4 regions of the Pseudomonas tolaasii NCPPB 2192 genome follow, and region 2 is predicted to be linked to each of the others. Evidence: predicted binding sites of a transcription regulator. Region 2 holds the regulator's gene; each other region holds the start of a gene.
What was found. The regulator sigma-54, encoded in region 2, starts transcription at its own class of promoters, with help from an activator protein. The targets are predictions, from matches to a motif close to ANTGGCATNNANNTTGCTNT.

Region 1 (3,810 bases), 2.2 Mb from region 2:
GGTAGCTGTCGAGGGTGCCGCTGCTGAGCAACGACATGGCCAGTTCGTCCAGCCCGTCACTGCGCCCGGCCTGGGGCATCAACGACAGCGAGTAACTGACTTCGAGCATGCGCGCCAGGTTCTCGGCGCGCTCAAGGTAACGGGACATCCAGTACAGATCTGCGGCGGTTCTACTCAACATACTCAGCCCTCCACCACCCAGGTGTCCTTGGTTCCGCCGCCTTGCGACGAGTTGACGATCAACGAGCCTTCCTTCAGCGCCACACGGGTCAGGCCGCCGGGGACCAGGCGGGTTTCCTTGCCGGACAGCACAAAGGGCCGCAGGTCGATATGCCGTGGCGCGATGCCGTTTTCGACAAAAGTGGGGCAGGTGGACAGGCTCAACGTGGGCTGGGCAATGTAGGCGTGTGGTCGCGCCTTGATGCGCTGGCGGAAGTCCTCGATCTCTGCCGCCGTGGAGGCCGGGCCGACCAGCATGCCGTAGCCGCCGGAACCCTGGGTCTCCTTGACCACCAGTTCCGGCAGGTGGGCCAGTACGTGGGACAGCTCATCGGGCTTGCGGCACTGGAAGGTCGGTACGTTCTGCAGCACCGGTTCTTCATCCAGGTAGAAACGGATCATTTCCGGTACGTAAGGGTAGATGGATTTGTCATCCGCCACGCCGGTGCCGATGGCATTGGCCAGTACCACATTGCCGGCGCAGTACGCGGCAACCAGGCCAGGCACGCCGAGCATGGAGTCGGGGTTGAAGGCTTTGGGGTCGAGGAAGGCGTCGTCGATGCGCCGGTAAATCACGTCCACCGGCTTGGGGCCGTCGGTGGTGCGCATGAACACCTTGAGGTCGTGCACGAACAGGTCAGCACCTTCAACCAGCTCCACGCCCATTTCCCGGGCCAGAAACGCGTGTTCAAAGAACGCGCTGTTGAAGCGGCCCGGGGTCAGCACCACCACATTCGGGTTATCGAGGCGGCTGGCGCTTTTCAGGGTTTTGAGCAGCAGGTTGGGGTAGTGGTCCACCGGGGCGATGCGCTGTTTGGCGAACACTTCCGGGAACAGGCGCATCATCATTTTGCGGTCTTCGAGCATGTAGCTCACGCCGCTGGGGGTGCGCAGGTTGTCTTCAAGCACGTAATAGGTACCGTCGCCATCGCGCACCAGGTCCACACCCGAGATATGCGAGTAGATGTCGCGGTGCAGGTCCAGGCCGACCATCGCCTTCTGGTAACCCTCGTTGCCCAGTACCTGGTCGGCGGGGATGATCCCGGCCTTGATGATGCGCTGGTCGTGGTAGATATCGGCGAGAAACATGTTCAGTGCGTTCACGCGCTGGATGCAGCCGCGCTCGATCACGGCCCACTCACTGGCGGGGATGCTGCGCGGGATGATGTCAAAGGGAATCAGGCGCTCGGTGTCCTGTTCGTCGCCATAGAGGGTGAAGGTGATCCCGGCGCGGTGGAACAGCAAATCGGCTTCGCGGCGCCGTTGGGCCAGCAGTTCCGGCGGCGTGTTGGCCAGCCAGCGGGAGAAATCCTGATAATGCGCACGGCATGCGCCGTCTGCGTCATTCATCTCATCAAAGAAAGATCGAGCCATTCCAGTACCTTGTCAGTGCCTGCATTGCCTGGTTGGCAGCTTGCTTGGGTGGCACTGCCGCTTAAAAAAACGCAATTTTTTATGAGCCCGTGGCGCTGAGTGCCAATGGGCCTGGTCCTTACTTTCTTATGGGGTCGGCTCTGGGTCGGGGGGTAACGAATGCTCCTGTTTGCGGGCAGATGAATGGATAAAGCAATGCTTGTGCCGAAATGCGTGCAGCGGCGCAATTCCCTGTGGCGAGCGGGCTTGCCCCGCGTTGGAGGGCGCAGCGCTCCCGCTTTTTTGGGGCCGCTGCGCAACCCAACGCGGGGCAAGCCCGCTCGCCACAAAAGCCGGCTGGCCCTGGCAAGCTCGCTCGCCACGAGTGCGCGCCGTGTTCCAAGTTGGTGCATGAACAAACTTGAACTTCACTCAGGCCCGGTTCTTCTAACGGAATTCGAACCCGTGTGGAGCACCGCCGTGCCCAGAATCATTTCACCCGATACGCCCGAAGCGGCGCTGACCGATCACAGTGAGCACAATGCGAAGATCTTCGGCTCACCCAAGGATCGGCTGGATTTTTATCGCCGCGAAATTCAGTACGAGACCACCATCCTGGCCAACCGCACCGACGCCTACCTGACCGCGCAGTCGTTTCTGGTGATCGCCTTCGTGTCAGGCATGGGCAACCTCAACCCGGAATGGGGCAAGTTTTTTACCCTGATCGTGCCGGTGTTCCTCGCGTCTTTGGGCATTCTCAGCTCCCTGAATGCCTGGCCGGGCATTCGGGCGGCCTATGAAATCATCGACCACTGGCACTACAAACAGAGCGAGCTGCTGCGCAGTGAACCGGTGATGGGCCTGGCCTATGACGATTCGCCGCTGTTCTGCGAAACCGAGTCGTCCCACAAGGGTTACCGCAAGTCGCTGCTGTTTTCCATGCGGGCGCCGTGGCTGTTCATGGTGTTCTGGGTACTGCTGGGGGCCTATGCGTTTTACATTCAGGTCGACAACCCGGTCTCTTAAGAGAGTTGAACTTCATGGCCCCGGGCGGGACCTTAACGTTACGCAGACGCGCTTTCACACACTGCCAAGAGGTGAACCATGAGCACAGACAACGACCCCCAAGTCAGCGGCCGTAACGACCCGGCCATTGATGGCGGCGAGCCGGCACCCGCGACCGGTGCGGATGCGCCAAAAGATCCGAAGCCCGCCGCTGACCCAAAGGCCAGGGAAAACGACTACAGTCCAGACTTCAAGCCCGAGCGCGAGCCCAAGCCTGAAACCGATGCGGATATCGACACTCAAGGTGGTTAGAGGAGACGGTCATGTCAGAAGAACTGGAAGAAGAGCTTGAAGAAGAACTCAACGACCCCGGCAATGAAGACCCCGGCTCGTTGATGGATGACGCAGAAGTGCCGCTCAATGATCTGGATGAAGCGGCGGATGTGGGCAATACCGAGCTTCAGGACTGACCCGGCGCCTTGGCTCGTCGTTCATACCACGCCAGCATCGGCTGGGTGCTGAGGCCGTGAACGACGATGCTCAAGGCGATCACCGACAGTGTGAGGTTGACGACCACCGCGCCGTGGGTGCCGATCAAGCCATGGTTCAAGGCGTAGAACAGGTAGTAAATGCTGCCGATGCCGCGGATGCCGAACCACCCCATCAAGCCGCGTTGTCGGCGGTTGATCAAGGTGCCCCAAGGCATGGCGAACACGCTGGCCGGGCGGATCACGCAGAACAGCAAGGCTGCCACCGCCAGGGCGCGCCAGTCCCAATGACTGACCAGCACAATGCCGAGCACGGTCACCAGAAACACTTCCATTGATCGTTCCACCAGGCTGCCGAAGGCGAGCATGTCACCCATCATTACCCCGGCGGCAATCTGCGTGTCCGCAAGCTGTGTGGTGTCGCCTTGCAAGGCGTTTTCCGGCTCGACTTCAAGGTGGCCCACCACGGGCAGCGCCAGGTGTTCGGAGGGCGTCTCAGCATTGCCGGTGGATTTGAATTCTGCCTGGCGCAAGCCCAGGCCTGCCGCGAATACCGAGAGAAAACCATAACCACCCACGGCTTCGGCCACCACGTAGGCGAGGGCGATCAGCGCCAGTGTCAGGTAATCATTGGGTGACAAGGTGCTGTCGGCATTGGTGATGCGCATCCACAAGGTCACGCGGCCAATGCCTCGGCCCATCCAGTAACCGATCAGTAACCCGGCGGGCACTGCCCACAGCAGGT
Region 2 (3,810 bases):
ATCGAAACGGCGACCAGCGGTTGCGCCAGTTCGGTATGGATCAGTGCCCGTTCCGCCAGTTCCGGCAGCAGGCCGGCGGGCAGGTTGTCGATGCAGTAGAAACCACTGTCCTCAAGCACGTTGAGGGCGGTGCTTTTACCCGAGCCGGAACGGCCGCTGACGATGATCAAACGCATGATTACTGCCCGTTTTGTTCATCCAGGACTACCTGATAGAGCGCCTCGTTGCTTTTGGCGCTGCGCAGTTTGTCGCGTACTTCCTTGCGGTCGAGCATGCTGGCGATCTGCCGAAGCAGTTCCAGGTGTGCATCGGTGGCAGCTTGCGGGACCAGCAGAACAAAGAGCAGGTCGACCGGAGCACCGTCGATGGCGTCAAAATCGATAGGAGCGTCCAGGTGGAGCAGGGCGCTCACCGGGGATTCACAGCCTTGCAGGCGGCAGTGAGGAATGGCTATGCCGTTGCCAAAACCGGTAGAACCGAGTTTTTCACGGGCAATAAGCGCTTCGTACACAGCTTGCGTGTCCAGTTCGGGCACTTCACGGCCGATCAGGTTGGCAATTTGTTCGAGGGCGCGCTTTTTACTGCCGCCCGGCACGTTCACAAGGGAACGGCCGGGGGTCAGGATGGTTTCAAGTCGGATCATGGGGGGAGAGTTAACGACCTGTACCTTGCATCAGGTGCAGATTCTTTTCCTTATGCTTTATGAGTTGGCGGTCCAGCTTGTCGTAGAGCGAGTCAATCGCAGCGTACATGTCTTCATGCTCCGCATTGGCGACGAGCTTCGCATTCGGTACGTGCAGGGTGGCCTCGATTTTCTGCTTGAGCTTGTCGACCTCCATGATGACCTGCACGTTGGTGATCTTGTCAAAATGCCCCGCAAGCTTGTTCAGCTTGCTCTCGGTGTATTCACGCAGGGGCTTGGTTACTTCCAGTTGGTGTCCACTGATGTTGACTTGCATACAGCTTCTCCTTCGTTGCCAGTGCATAAAGCGGTGGGCAGAAATACCCACCACTGGAACGCTATGGCCCGCCCGTCACATCAAACGCTTGCGCTCGCTGGAAGGCGCGATCCCGAGGGACTCGCGGTACTTGGCGACGGTTCGACGGGCGACCTGAATGCCTTGTGCCTCCAGTAAACCAGCGATCTTACTGTCACTCAATGGCTTTTTCTGATTTTCCGCGGCAACCAGTTTTTTGATGATCGCGCGGATCGCCGTGGACGAGCATTCGCCGCCTTCGGAGGTGCTGACATGGCTGGAGAAAAAGTATTTCAACTCATAAATACCCCGTGGGGTATGCATGAATTTCTGGGTGGTGACCCGGGAAATCGTCGATTCGTGCATGCCAACGGCTTCGGCAATATCGTGCAAAACCAGCGGTTTCATCGCTTCGTCGCCATATTCCAGGAAGCCGCGCTGGTGCTCGACAATTTGGGTGGCGACTTTCATCAGGGTTTCGTTGCGGCTTTGCAGGCTCTTGATGAACCAGCGCGCTTCCTGCAACTGGTTGCGCATGAAGGTGTTGTCGGCGCTGGTGTCGGCACGGCGTACAAAACCTGCGTATTGCGGGTTGACGCGCAGGCGCGGCACCGACTCCTGATTCAGCTCCACGAGCCAGCGCTCGTTGTCCTTGCGGACGATCACGTCAGGAACGACGTATTCCGCCTCGCTGGATTCGATCTGCGAGCCCGGGCGCGGGTTGAGGCTCTGCACCAGCTCGATCACCTGGCGCAGGTCGTCTTCCTTGAGCTTCATGCGGCGCATCAACTGGCTGTAGTCGCGGCTGCCCAGCAGGTCGATGTAGTCGGTGACCAGGCGCTGGGCTTCGGCGAGCCAAGGGGTTTTGGCGGGCAACTGGCGCAATTGCAGCAACAGGCATTCGCTGAGGGTGCGGGCGCCTATGCCGGCAGGCTCGAATTGCTGGATGCGGTGCAGAACAGCTTCGATTTCGTCCAGCTCAATGTCCAGTTCCGGGTCGAACGCCTCAAGAATTTCTTCGAGCGTCTCGTCCAGGTAACCCTGATTGTTGATGCAGTCGATCAAGGTGACGGCAATCAGGCGGTCGGTGTCGGACATCGGCGCCAGGTTCAATTGCCACAGCAAATGACTCTGCAGGCTCTCGCCGGCGGACGTGCGGGTGGTGAAATCCCACTCATCGTCATCATTGCTTGGCAGGCTGCTGGCGCTGGTCTGGTAAACGTCTTCCCAGGCAGTATCGACCGGAAGCTCGTTGGGAATGCGTTCGTTCCATTCACCTTCCTCGAGGTTATCCACCGTTGGGGCGGTTTCCTGGTAGGAGGGTTCTTGCACGTCGGAGTTGGGTTTTTGCTCGATGTTATCGGCCAGCGGGTCTGCATTGTCGAAGTCGTCGCCTTCTTCCTGGCGTTCGAGCATCGGATTGGACTCCAGGGCCTCCTGGATTTCCTGTTGCAGGTCCAGGGTCGACAATTGGAGCAGGCGGATGGCCTGTTGCAGCTGCGGTGTCATCGTCAGCTGCTGGCCCATTCTCAGGACTAGCGATGGTTTCATGGCAGGGGCTTAACACCTTATTCGCCGGCGCAATGCGCCATCCACGACAGGGCGCGTGAGCGCCAAACATAAGCAAATTATATGCCTGATATCGGGGGCTTTGCCTAGAGCGCGGTAACAATAAAAAAGTAGAGGTTTTTATTGACTCGCGCGCGCTTTGGCGGCCTGCCGTGACACCGTGCTGCTTACAGGCGGAACTCGTGGCCCAGGTACACTTCCTTGACCAGTTCATTGGCCAGGATGGTGGCTGAGTCGCCTTCGGCGATCAGTTGACCGTCGTTGACGATATAGGCGGTTTCACAGATATCCAGGGTCTCGCGGACGTTGTGGTCCGTGATCAGCACGCCGATGCCCTTGGCCTTGAGGTGGTGGATGATCTGCTTGATATCGCCCACCGAGATCGGGTCGACGCCGGCAAAGGGTTCATCCAGCAGGATGAACTTGGGCGCGGTGGCCAGTGCACGGGCGATTTCCACACGGCGGCGCTCACCCCCCGACAAGCTCATGCCGAGGTTGTCGCGGATGTGGTTGATGTGGAATTCCTGCAGCAGGCTTTCCAGCTCCTTGCGACGGCCGTCACGGTCGAGTTCCTTGCGGGTTTCAAGGATCGCCATGATGTTGTCGGACACCGACAGTTTGCGGAAGATCGACGCTTCCTGTGGGAGATAGCCGATACCGGCGCGGGCGCGGCCGTGCATGGGTTGGTGGCTGACGTCCAGGTCGTCGATCAGGACGCGGCCCTGATCGGCCTGAACCAGCCCGACGATCATGTAGAAGCACGTGGTCTTGCCGGCGCCGTTAGGGCCGAGCAGGCCGACGATCTGGCCGCTGTCGATCGACAGGCTGACGTCGCGCACGACCTGACGGCTTTTATAGGCCTTGGCCAGATGCTGGGCTTTCAGGGTTGCCATTAATTCGTCTTCTTCGCTGCGGGTTTAGGCGCAGGCTGGGCGGCGCCATCTTTCTGCTTCGGCTGGATAACCATGTCGATGCGCGGCTTCGGCGTTCCGATTTTCGAGCCGTTGGCACGGCCGGCCTGTGCGATCTGTTTCACGGTGTCATAGGTGATCTTTTCACCGTCAGTGGTGTTGCCGTCACTGCTGACAACCCTGGCCTGGTCGATCAGGATGATGCGGTTTTGCTGGGCGTGGTACTGGATGGTCTTGCCATAGCCCTTCATTGGAGCCGGGTCGGCAGCCGCTTGCTTCTGTTCGAAGTACGCCAGGTTGCCTACCGACGTTACCACGTCAATGTCGCCGCCCGGGGTGCGCGTGAGGGTCAC
Region 3 (3,810 bases), 1.0 Mb from region 2:
GTGCCGCCGATCGAGGCGCCAATGGCCAGCAGCAGGCCCAACACAATCAACAGGATAAGCTTGAGCTTGCCCTTGGCTGCAGGTGGTTTTGCTGCGTCGTCGCTCTTCGCCATGCCAATAATCCGTCACTATTCTGGGATTCATAGATCTACGGAATGGCAAGAGCAAGTGTTATGCCAGAGTTGTCTGGCACTCTGGGGGAAGAGCGGGCAACACCAATCAAATGTGGGAGCTGGCTTGTGTGGGAGCTGGCTTGCCTGCGATGCCTACGCCTCGGTCTGTCAGCCATACCGAAGTGATGCTATCGCGGGCAAGCCCGGCTTCCACACAAGCCAGCGCCCACACTCAGGGCTGTGTACGGCCTGGGTCAGGCGTAATAGTCGACGGCGCTGGAGCCAATCACGCTGGTGGTGACCGGCGCGACGGCTGCTGCGACTTCGGCGTGATCGGCCACATCACCGCCGTCCCCACGCCCGCCGCCGCCACTCACACCGCGCGCCTGGTTCTGCTGCTGTTGTTCCTGGCCTTGCCCCTGCCAGCCGCGGGACTGGTCGGAGACGTTAACGTCCACCTGCCCCATGCCCTGCTGGGCGAACATCTCACGCAGGCGGCCGGACTGGCTTTCCAGCGCTTCACGCACCACCGCATGACCGCTCATGAAGGTGACCTGGGCCTGCTGGTCGGCGGCCATATTCACTTTGATATCCAGGCGCCCCAGCTCGGCCGGCTGCAACTGGATCTCCGCCGACTTGAGGTTGGCGCTGGACAGGTACATCACGCGGTTGACCACTTCTTCGGTCCAGCCACTTTGATGCATCGCCAGCGGCGCGTTGGCCACCGGCGGCAAGGCGTTGGCGGCTTTCGGCGTGGCGGCCTGGGTCAACGCGGCGAGGCGGTTGGCGAAATCGTCGACGCGGGTGTCGCTGCGGGCGTCTTTCAAATCCTTGAGGCCGCCTTCGATCAAGCCGCTGAAGGCTTTGTCGCCGCCGTCAGTGCTGTCTTTGGTGGCTTGTTGATCGACCATGTTGGCCAGGCCCGCAGCAAAGTTTTGCGCAGCGGTGGGCTGATCCTGAGGCGTGGTGGGGGCGGCTTTCTGCGGCGTCTGGCTGCTGGCCGAGACGTGACCGCCCTGCTCCATCGCCAGGCGTACGGCGGGCATCGAATCCAGCGGATCGGCCGTGGGGTCGAACGCAGGTTGCTTGGCATCTTCGGTGGCGGCAACGGGCGCTGCGACGACGGGCTGGGCCTTGTCGTCCTGGGTGGCCGCAGGTGCCGGTGTTTGCACAGGCGGCGGAACAACCACCGGCGTGACGGCGGCGATCACGGCCGGGTCGACGACCGGGTCTGCCGGGGGCTGCTGCGCGACGGCCGGGTCGGTGGTTTTGTCGTCGTCAGTGCTGGCACTGTCGTCAGACTTGGCCGCGGGTTTGGCTGGCAAGGCATTGCCGCTATCGGCAACCGCTGGCGTGCTGGCGGCAGGTTTGTCGTTGCCCGCTGCAGGCTTGGCGCTGGCGTCGGAAGACTTGTCCCGCGAGGGTTTGGCGGGGGTGTCGTCGGATTTGATGGCCGGTTTTGAGCCTTGGCTGGCGAACACCTGAGCGAAGCCAGGGGCTTTATCCCGCGGGTCCGCAGCTGCCACCGAGAGGGTGGGAGCAGGCGCTTGAGGCTTGGCCGCGGGGGCAGCCTGAAGGAGCGAATTCGGGGCGACTGGCATAGGTAAGGGTCTCCACTGCATTGGGGGTCGGGGATGCAGTATGGGGAGGGAGAGCAAGAGTTGGGCCAGGTTTTGGTTTGGAGTGAATATCCGTTATTGGGGTGATGGCTGATATTGGTTCCGCTCTTACAGCGGCTCACTTTTGAAGAGCGCAAAAGTAAGCAAAACGCTCTTGCCCCAACACTCGGCACCTCGCCCAGGCTCGGTGTGCCCGTAATCCGACAGTGATTTGGGGGGCCGCCGCCACGCGCCATCCATGGCGCGGGGCGGCTAAACCGGCATCCCTGCCGGTTTACCCCCCAAATCCCTGCCGAATTCCGGCCAGCGTGTTTTAACGGGGCGCCTCAGATCAAGATCAAAAGCACGGCGGCCTGACAGCCGGCCTGAGTGGTGTAGAGCAAAAGCCAGCTCCCACAGAGAAGCAGATTTGTGCAGAGATTAGAGGCTCACTCGGTCAAAAAATGTGGGAGCGGGCTTGCTCGCGAATGCGGTCTGTCAGTTACATGGATGCTGGCTGACACACTGCTTTCGCGGGCAAGCCCGCTCCCACAGTTGGATATTCATTTATCAGGGTGAATGCAACCTGCCCTGGCAAAAACAGCGCTTTTGATCCAACCACTCAGGCCGGCTGTCAGGCCGCCGTGCTTTTGATTTTGATCTTGATCTCAGGCGCCCCGTTAAACACGCTGGCCGAACGCAGGCTTGAATCCGTGGGTAACCCGGCAGGACGCCGGGTTAGCCGCGCTGGGCCAAGGATGGCCCATCGCGGCGGCCCACGGATTCAAGCCGGAGTGAGGGCACACCGAGCCTAGGCGAGGTGCCGAGTGTAGGGGCAAGAGCGTTTGGTTACTTTGCGCTTTTCAAAGTGACCCGCCGTAAGGGCGGAACCAATAGCAGCCTTTACCGCAGCAACGGATATGTACTCAACTCAACTCAACTCAACTCAACAAAACCTAAATCTGAAACCGCTCCCGCTCCGACTCATACAACGGCCGAACCAACGCAAACTCATGATCTATCTGATCAACCAGCGCCCCGAGGTCCGCAACCGCCGTCCCCACAGACTCAGCTTCCAACCGCTGACACAACTGCGCCAACTTCACCGCCCCAAGGTTCCCGCTACTGCCCTTGAAGCTATGGGCAATCCGCCCCAACGCCTTGGCATCATCCCGCGCCTTGCGCAGTGCCTCGACGCGCTTTTGCGAGTCATCGAGAAAGGTATCCAGCAACTTGGGATACTCGCCCTCCATTACCTCCTGCAAACCCGACAACACGTCGGGGTCCAGATGAATCTCGGCCACTTGCTCGCTCCTTGATCAAGAATCGGCGGATTATGCCAGAGCCCCCCAGCAAAACTCCACGCACACACTGCGCCCGCCATCGGACCAGCGTACATCGCTGCTCAATTGACGCACCAGGCTCAGGCCCCGGCCAGACAGACGGTCAACATCCAGCGGTCGCGCCAGCACCTGTTCCACATCAAACCCCGGCCCGCTGTCTTCGATGCGCAAGGTCATCTTGCCGCCCGTGTCAGTCGGCACCACCTGCACATGCACGCGCACATAACCACTGTTCAACTGCGCCAACCGTTCATTGCGCTCGCGATAGTAGTGGGCAAACCCCTGGGCATCGCGCTTGAGCCTCGAATCCAGACACAGCACGCCATGTTCGAGGGCGTTGGAGTACAACTCGGCCATCACACTGTAAAGCGCCCCGCTCTGCGCACGCAGACCGTGGATCTCCAACAGCAGTTGCAGCAGATACGGCAGCGGGTTGTAACTTTTGAGGGTCTGGGCGCGAAATTCGAAACTCACTGACCAGTCCAGCGGGCACGACTGGCCGCTGTCCGCATACAAAGGTTCGGCGGCGCGCAGCGGCTGACCGGGTTGCAGGGTGATTTCCACCATGCTCACATCGTCCCGCGCTTCGCCCCGAAACGCCGCCAACGCTTTCTCGATGTCTTCAAACAGCCGGTCAGGCTCGCGGTTGGCAGCGAATACCTGCTGCAAACGCTGGGCGCCGAAAAGCTGGTCATTGGCGTCTGCCGTGTCGAGCACACCATCGGAAAGCAGAAAAACCCGGTCGCCCAGGGCCAT
Region 4 (3,810 bases), 400 kb from region 2:
CAGGCAACCCAAATCAAAACGCGAGAGGCGCTCCACCAAAGGCGCCAGGCCGGTTTCGCGAGGCACGCCAAAATCGTCGTTGAGACGGCGCAGCGTGCGGCTCACCAATTTCAACTGGAACAACACCGCGTGAGGGTTCTGCTCGTCCAGCAGCAACAGGTCGAGCACCGGAATCAACTGCGGCACCGCCAGGTAGCGCGAGCGGTAGGTAATGCTGCTGTTGCCCAGCTCCAGCAGCCACTCGAGCCCCGCCTGATCGAACACGGCCACGCCACGCAGGAAAGCCGCCAGGCTGCTGCTGAGAAACTGCAGACGCTCGATGCGTCGGCCCATCATCAAGAAGCGCCAGCCTTCATCGCGGGTCATGTCGTCCAGCGCAAAACCGGACAGCGCCGCCAGCGACATCACCAAACGGTTGAGGAAATCCAGCAGTTCGCCAAAATCCGGTGCCTCGCTTTCCAGCTCCAACGCTTCACGCTGCAGCTCAACCAGCGCCTGCCAGTTTTCCCGGGACAGCTTGCCGCGCACCTGAGACGCCGCCCACTGCAAGCGCTGCAGGTTGGCGCGCAGGCTCGACGGCCAGTCGTCACCGAGCAAGGCGGCGAGCAGGCGCTCAGGCAGCTCGCCCTCCTCCGGCAGCAGCCGCAGGTTCTCGCCCAATTCCACTGCCGCCTGCAAGGCCTGCGGATCGTCACCGTCCACATAACGCGCCAGCACGATGCGAAGCCAGCGCGCACTGTCATCGCAACGCTCGCAATAACGCCCGAACCAGAACAGGTTTTCCACCACACGGGAAGGCAGATAAGGGTCGCGGCGCACCAGATCGTGAGCGCCAATGGCACGCTGGGCACGCCAATGTTCGCCGCCAATGGCACGCTCGCCGAGTACCCAGGTGTCCTTGCTCGCGCCACCGCGCTGCATCGACACCACTTCGGCATCGGCCTCTGCGGCGACCCGAGTCAGCCCGCCAGGCAAGACACGATAGCCTTCATCGCTGGCCACGGCGTACACGCGCATGCCGATGGCGCGGTGCTGCAGGTGGTCATCCACGGTGTGCCACACCGGCGCCTGGGACAACTGCGCCAACTCCTGAGCGACGTAGGCGTAAGGCCGCGCGCGCATGCGTTCAGCCAGGGCCTGGCGCTGTTCGTCATTCAAATCGCGGCCAAACACCGGGGTAAAACTTTGCGACGGAAAGGCCGGTTTGATCAGCAGCTCCGGCAGCTTCTCCAGCGCTTCGGCGAGTACCGGAGCCTCACCGCACCACCAGGTGGCGATGGACGGCAGGATCAGTTCTTCGCCAAACAGAAACTCGTTGATCTTCGGCAGAAAGCCGAGCAACCCCGGCGACTCCAGCACACCGCTGCCCAAGGCATTCGCCACCAGCACGTTGCCCTGACGCACGGCGTCGAGCAGGCCCGGCACGCCCAGGGCCGAGTCGGTGCGCAGCTCCAGCGGGTCGCAGAAGTCGTCGTCCAGGCGCCGCATGATCGCGTGCACCCGGCGCAGGCCGCTGAGGGTTTTCAGGAACACGGTGCTGTCGCGTACCGTCAGGTCACCACCTTCCACCAGCGGGTAACCGAGCTGTCGTGCGAGGTAGAGGTGTTCGAAATAGCTTTCGTTGAATCGGCCGGGCGTGAGCAGCACGATCAGCGGCGGTTGATCATCACCGGGGGCCTGGCGGGCCAGGGTTTCCTGCAAGGTGCGGAAAAAACCGGTGAGGTGCTGCACCTGCAAGTCGCGGTACAGGTCCGGAAATGCGCGGGACACGATGGTGCGGTTTTCCAGCGCATAGCCTGCGCCCGACGGCGCCTGAGTTCGGTCGGCAGTGACCCACCAGCGGCCATCCGGCGTGCGCGCCAGGTCCACGGCATACAGGTGCAAAAACGCACCGTCGGGCGGCTGGATGCCCTGGCATGGCCACAGGAAATTGTTGTGCCCGAACACCAGCTCGGCGGGCAGCAGGCCTTCCTTGATCAGGCGCTGCGGGCCATACAGGTCAGCCAGCACCGCATTGAGCAATCGCGCACGTTGGGCAATGCCGGCCGACAGGTGCTGCCACTCTTCGGCGGCCAGCACGTGAGGCAGCAAATCCAGCTCCCACGGGCGGTCGGCGCCCTTGGGGTCGGCGTAGACGTTGTAAGTCACGCCGTTTTCCTGGATCTGCCGCGTCAGCAATGCCTGACGCTGGGCCAATTGCGCCGGGGTGCTGCGTTGCAGGTGATCAAGCAGGCGCTGCCAATGGGCGCGCACCGCGCCACTGTCATCCAGCAGTTCGTGATAAGTGCCCGCAGTCAGCGGGTAACGGTCGAGCAAGTCGGACATGGAACGCTCGGCAGGGGCAAGGGGGCTCAGTTTAAATCAAATTCACTGCAATCCAGTGTGGGAGCTGGCTTGCCTGCGATAGCGGTGGTTCAGTCGGTATTTCTGGTGACTGATACACCGCTATCGCAGGCAAGCCAGCTCCCACAGTTGAATGCGTTCATTCCTTATTGTTGGGGAAACGCCGCAGATCCAGGGTCATGGGCAGCTCATCGTTAATCACCAAAGCAGGTACCGGAAGTTTGCCGGGGGTATGCCCCAACCGGAAAAACCGCGCCATGCGCCGGCTCTCGGCTTCATTGGCATTCACCGGCAAACTGTCGTAATTGCGCCCGCCGGGGTGGGCGACGTGGTACTGGCAGCCGCCCAGCGAGCGCTGCATCCAGGTATCGAGCACGTCAAACACCAGCGGCGCATGCACCGGGATGGTCGGCTGCAGGCAGTTGGCCGGTTGCCAGGCGCGATAGCGCACGCCCGCCACAAACTCGCCGACGCGCCCGGTGGCGTGCAGCGGCACCGGAATGCCGTTGCAGGTCAGCAGATAGCGCTGCGGCGCCAGCCCGGTGAGCTTGACTTGCAGCCGTTCCAGGGACGAATCCACATAGCGCACCGTGCCCCCCGCCGCGCCCTCCTCGCCCAGGACGTGCCACGGCTCCAGGGCCTGGCGCAGCTCCAGCTCGATACCGCTGACGGCGTAGTCGCCGACCTTGGGGAAACGGAATTCCAGGTGTGCGGCAAACCACTCGGCGCGCAACGGGTAGCCGGCGGCGTTCAGTTCGACGATCACATCGGCAAAATCCTGCTCAATAAAATGCGGCAACAGAAACCGGTCATGCAGTTCAGTGCCCCAACGCGCCAGTTTCGGCGGCGCATAGGGCTCGCGCCAGAAGCGCGCGACCAGCGCGCGCAACAGCAACTGCTGGGTCAGGCTCATGCGCGCATGGGGCGGCATTTCAAAGGCGCGCAGCTCCAGCAGACCCAGGCGGCCGGTGGCGCCATCCGGCGAGTAGAGTTTGTCGATGCAAAATTCGGCGCGGTGGGTGTTGCCCGTCACGTCAATCAGCAGGTTGCGCAGGAGGCGGTCGACCAACCAAGGCGGGCAGTCTTCGCCGGGGGCGGGCATTTGTGCGAAAGCAATTTCCAGCTCGTACAGCGCATCGTTGCGCGCCTCGTCCACCCGTGGCGCCTGGGACGTCGGGCCGATAAACAGGCCGGAAAACAAATACGACAAAGACGGGTGGTTATGCCAGTAGCTGATCAAACTGCGCAGCAAATCCGGGCGACGCAGAAACGGCGAGTCCTTGGGCGTCGCGCCGCCGAGCACAAAATGGTTACCGCCGCCGGTGCCGGTGTGGCGGCCGTCGATCATGAACTTTTCAGTGGTCAGGCGGGTTTGCCGCGCCTCTTCATAGAGAAATTCGGTGCGCTCCACCAACTCATCCCAAGTGGCGGACGGCTGCACGTTAACCTCGATCACACCCGGGTCCG

Region 1: a site for sigma-54 is predicted at 1,783-1,802, ahead of ATI14_RS21750 (circularly permuted type 2 ATP-grasp protein). Genes of this name have one in related genera too.
Region 3: a site for sigma-54 is predicted at 1,765-1,784, ahead of ATI14_RS16525 (flagellar hook-length control protein FliK). Genes of this name have one in related genera too.
Region 4: a site for sigma-54 is predicted at 2,359-2,378, ahead of ATI14_RS09890 (circularly permuted type 2 ATP-grasp protein). Genes of this name have one in related genera too.

Annotation. Positions count from the first base shown of each region.
Region 1 covers NZ_PHHD01000001.1:4,749,972-4,753,781, forward strand. The annotation lists gene ATI14_RS21745 (alpha-E domain-containing protein) at 1-181, opposite strand, end outside; gene ATI14_RS21750 (circularly permuted type 2 ATP-grasp protein) at 184-1,593, opposite strand; gene ATI14_RS21760 (hypothetical protein) at 2,053-2,598, shown strand; gene ATI14_RS21765 (hypothetical protein) at 2,677-2,889, shown strand; gene ATI14_RS31460 (hypothetical protein) at 2,901-3,047, shown strand; gene ATI14_RS21770 (cation:proton antiporter) at 3,038-3,810, opposite strand, start outside.
Region 2 covers NZ_PHHD01000001.1:2,535,826-2,539,635, forward strand. The annotation lists gene rapZ (RNase adapter RapZ) at 1-176, opposite strand, end outside; gene ptsN (PTS IIA-like nitrogen regulatory protein PtsN) at 179-643, opposite strand; gene hpf (ribosome hibernation-promoting factor, HPF/YfiA family) at 654-959, opposite strand; gene ATI14_RS11735 (RNA polymerase factor sigma-54) at 1,035-2,528, opposite strand; gene lptB (LPS export ABC transporter ATP-binding protein) at 2,714-3,439, opposite strand; gene lptA (lipopolysaccharide transport periplasmic protein LptA) at 3,439-3,810, opposite strand, start outside.
Region 3 covers NZ_PHHD01000001.1:3,551,369-3,555,178, reverse strand. The annotation lists gene fliL (flagellar basal body-associated protein FliL) at 1-113, opposite strand, end outside; gene ATI14_RS16525 (flagellar hook-length control protein FliK) at 368-1,714, opposite strand; gene ATI14_RS16520 (Hpt domain-containing protein) at 2,668-3,015, opposite strand; gene ATI14_RS16515 (fused response regulator/phosphatase) at 3,046-3,810, opposite strand, start outside.
Region 4 covers NZ_PHHD01000001.1:2,135,902-2,139,711, reverse strand. The annotation lists gene ATI14_RS09890 (circularly permuted type 2 ATP-grasp protein) at 1-2,325, opposite strand, end outside; gene ATI14_RS09885 (transglutaminase family protein) at 2,483-3,810, opposite strand, start outside.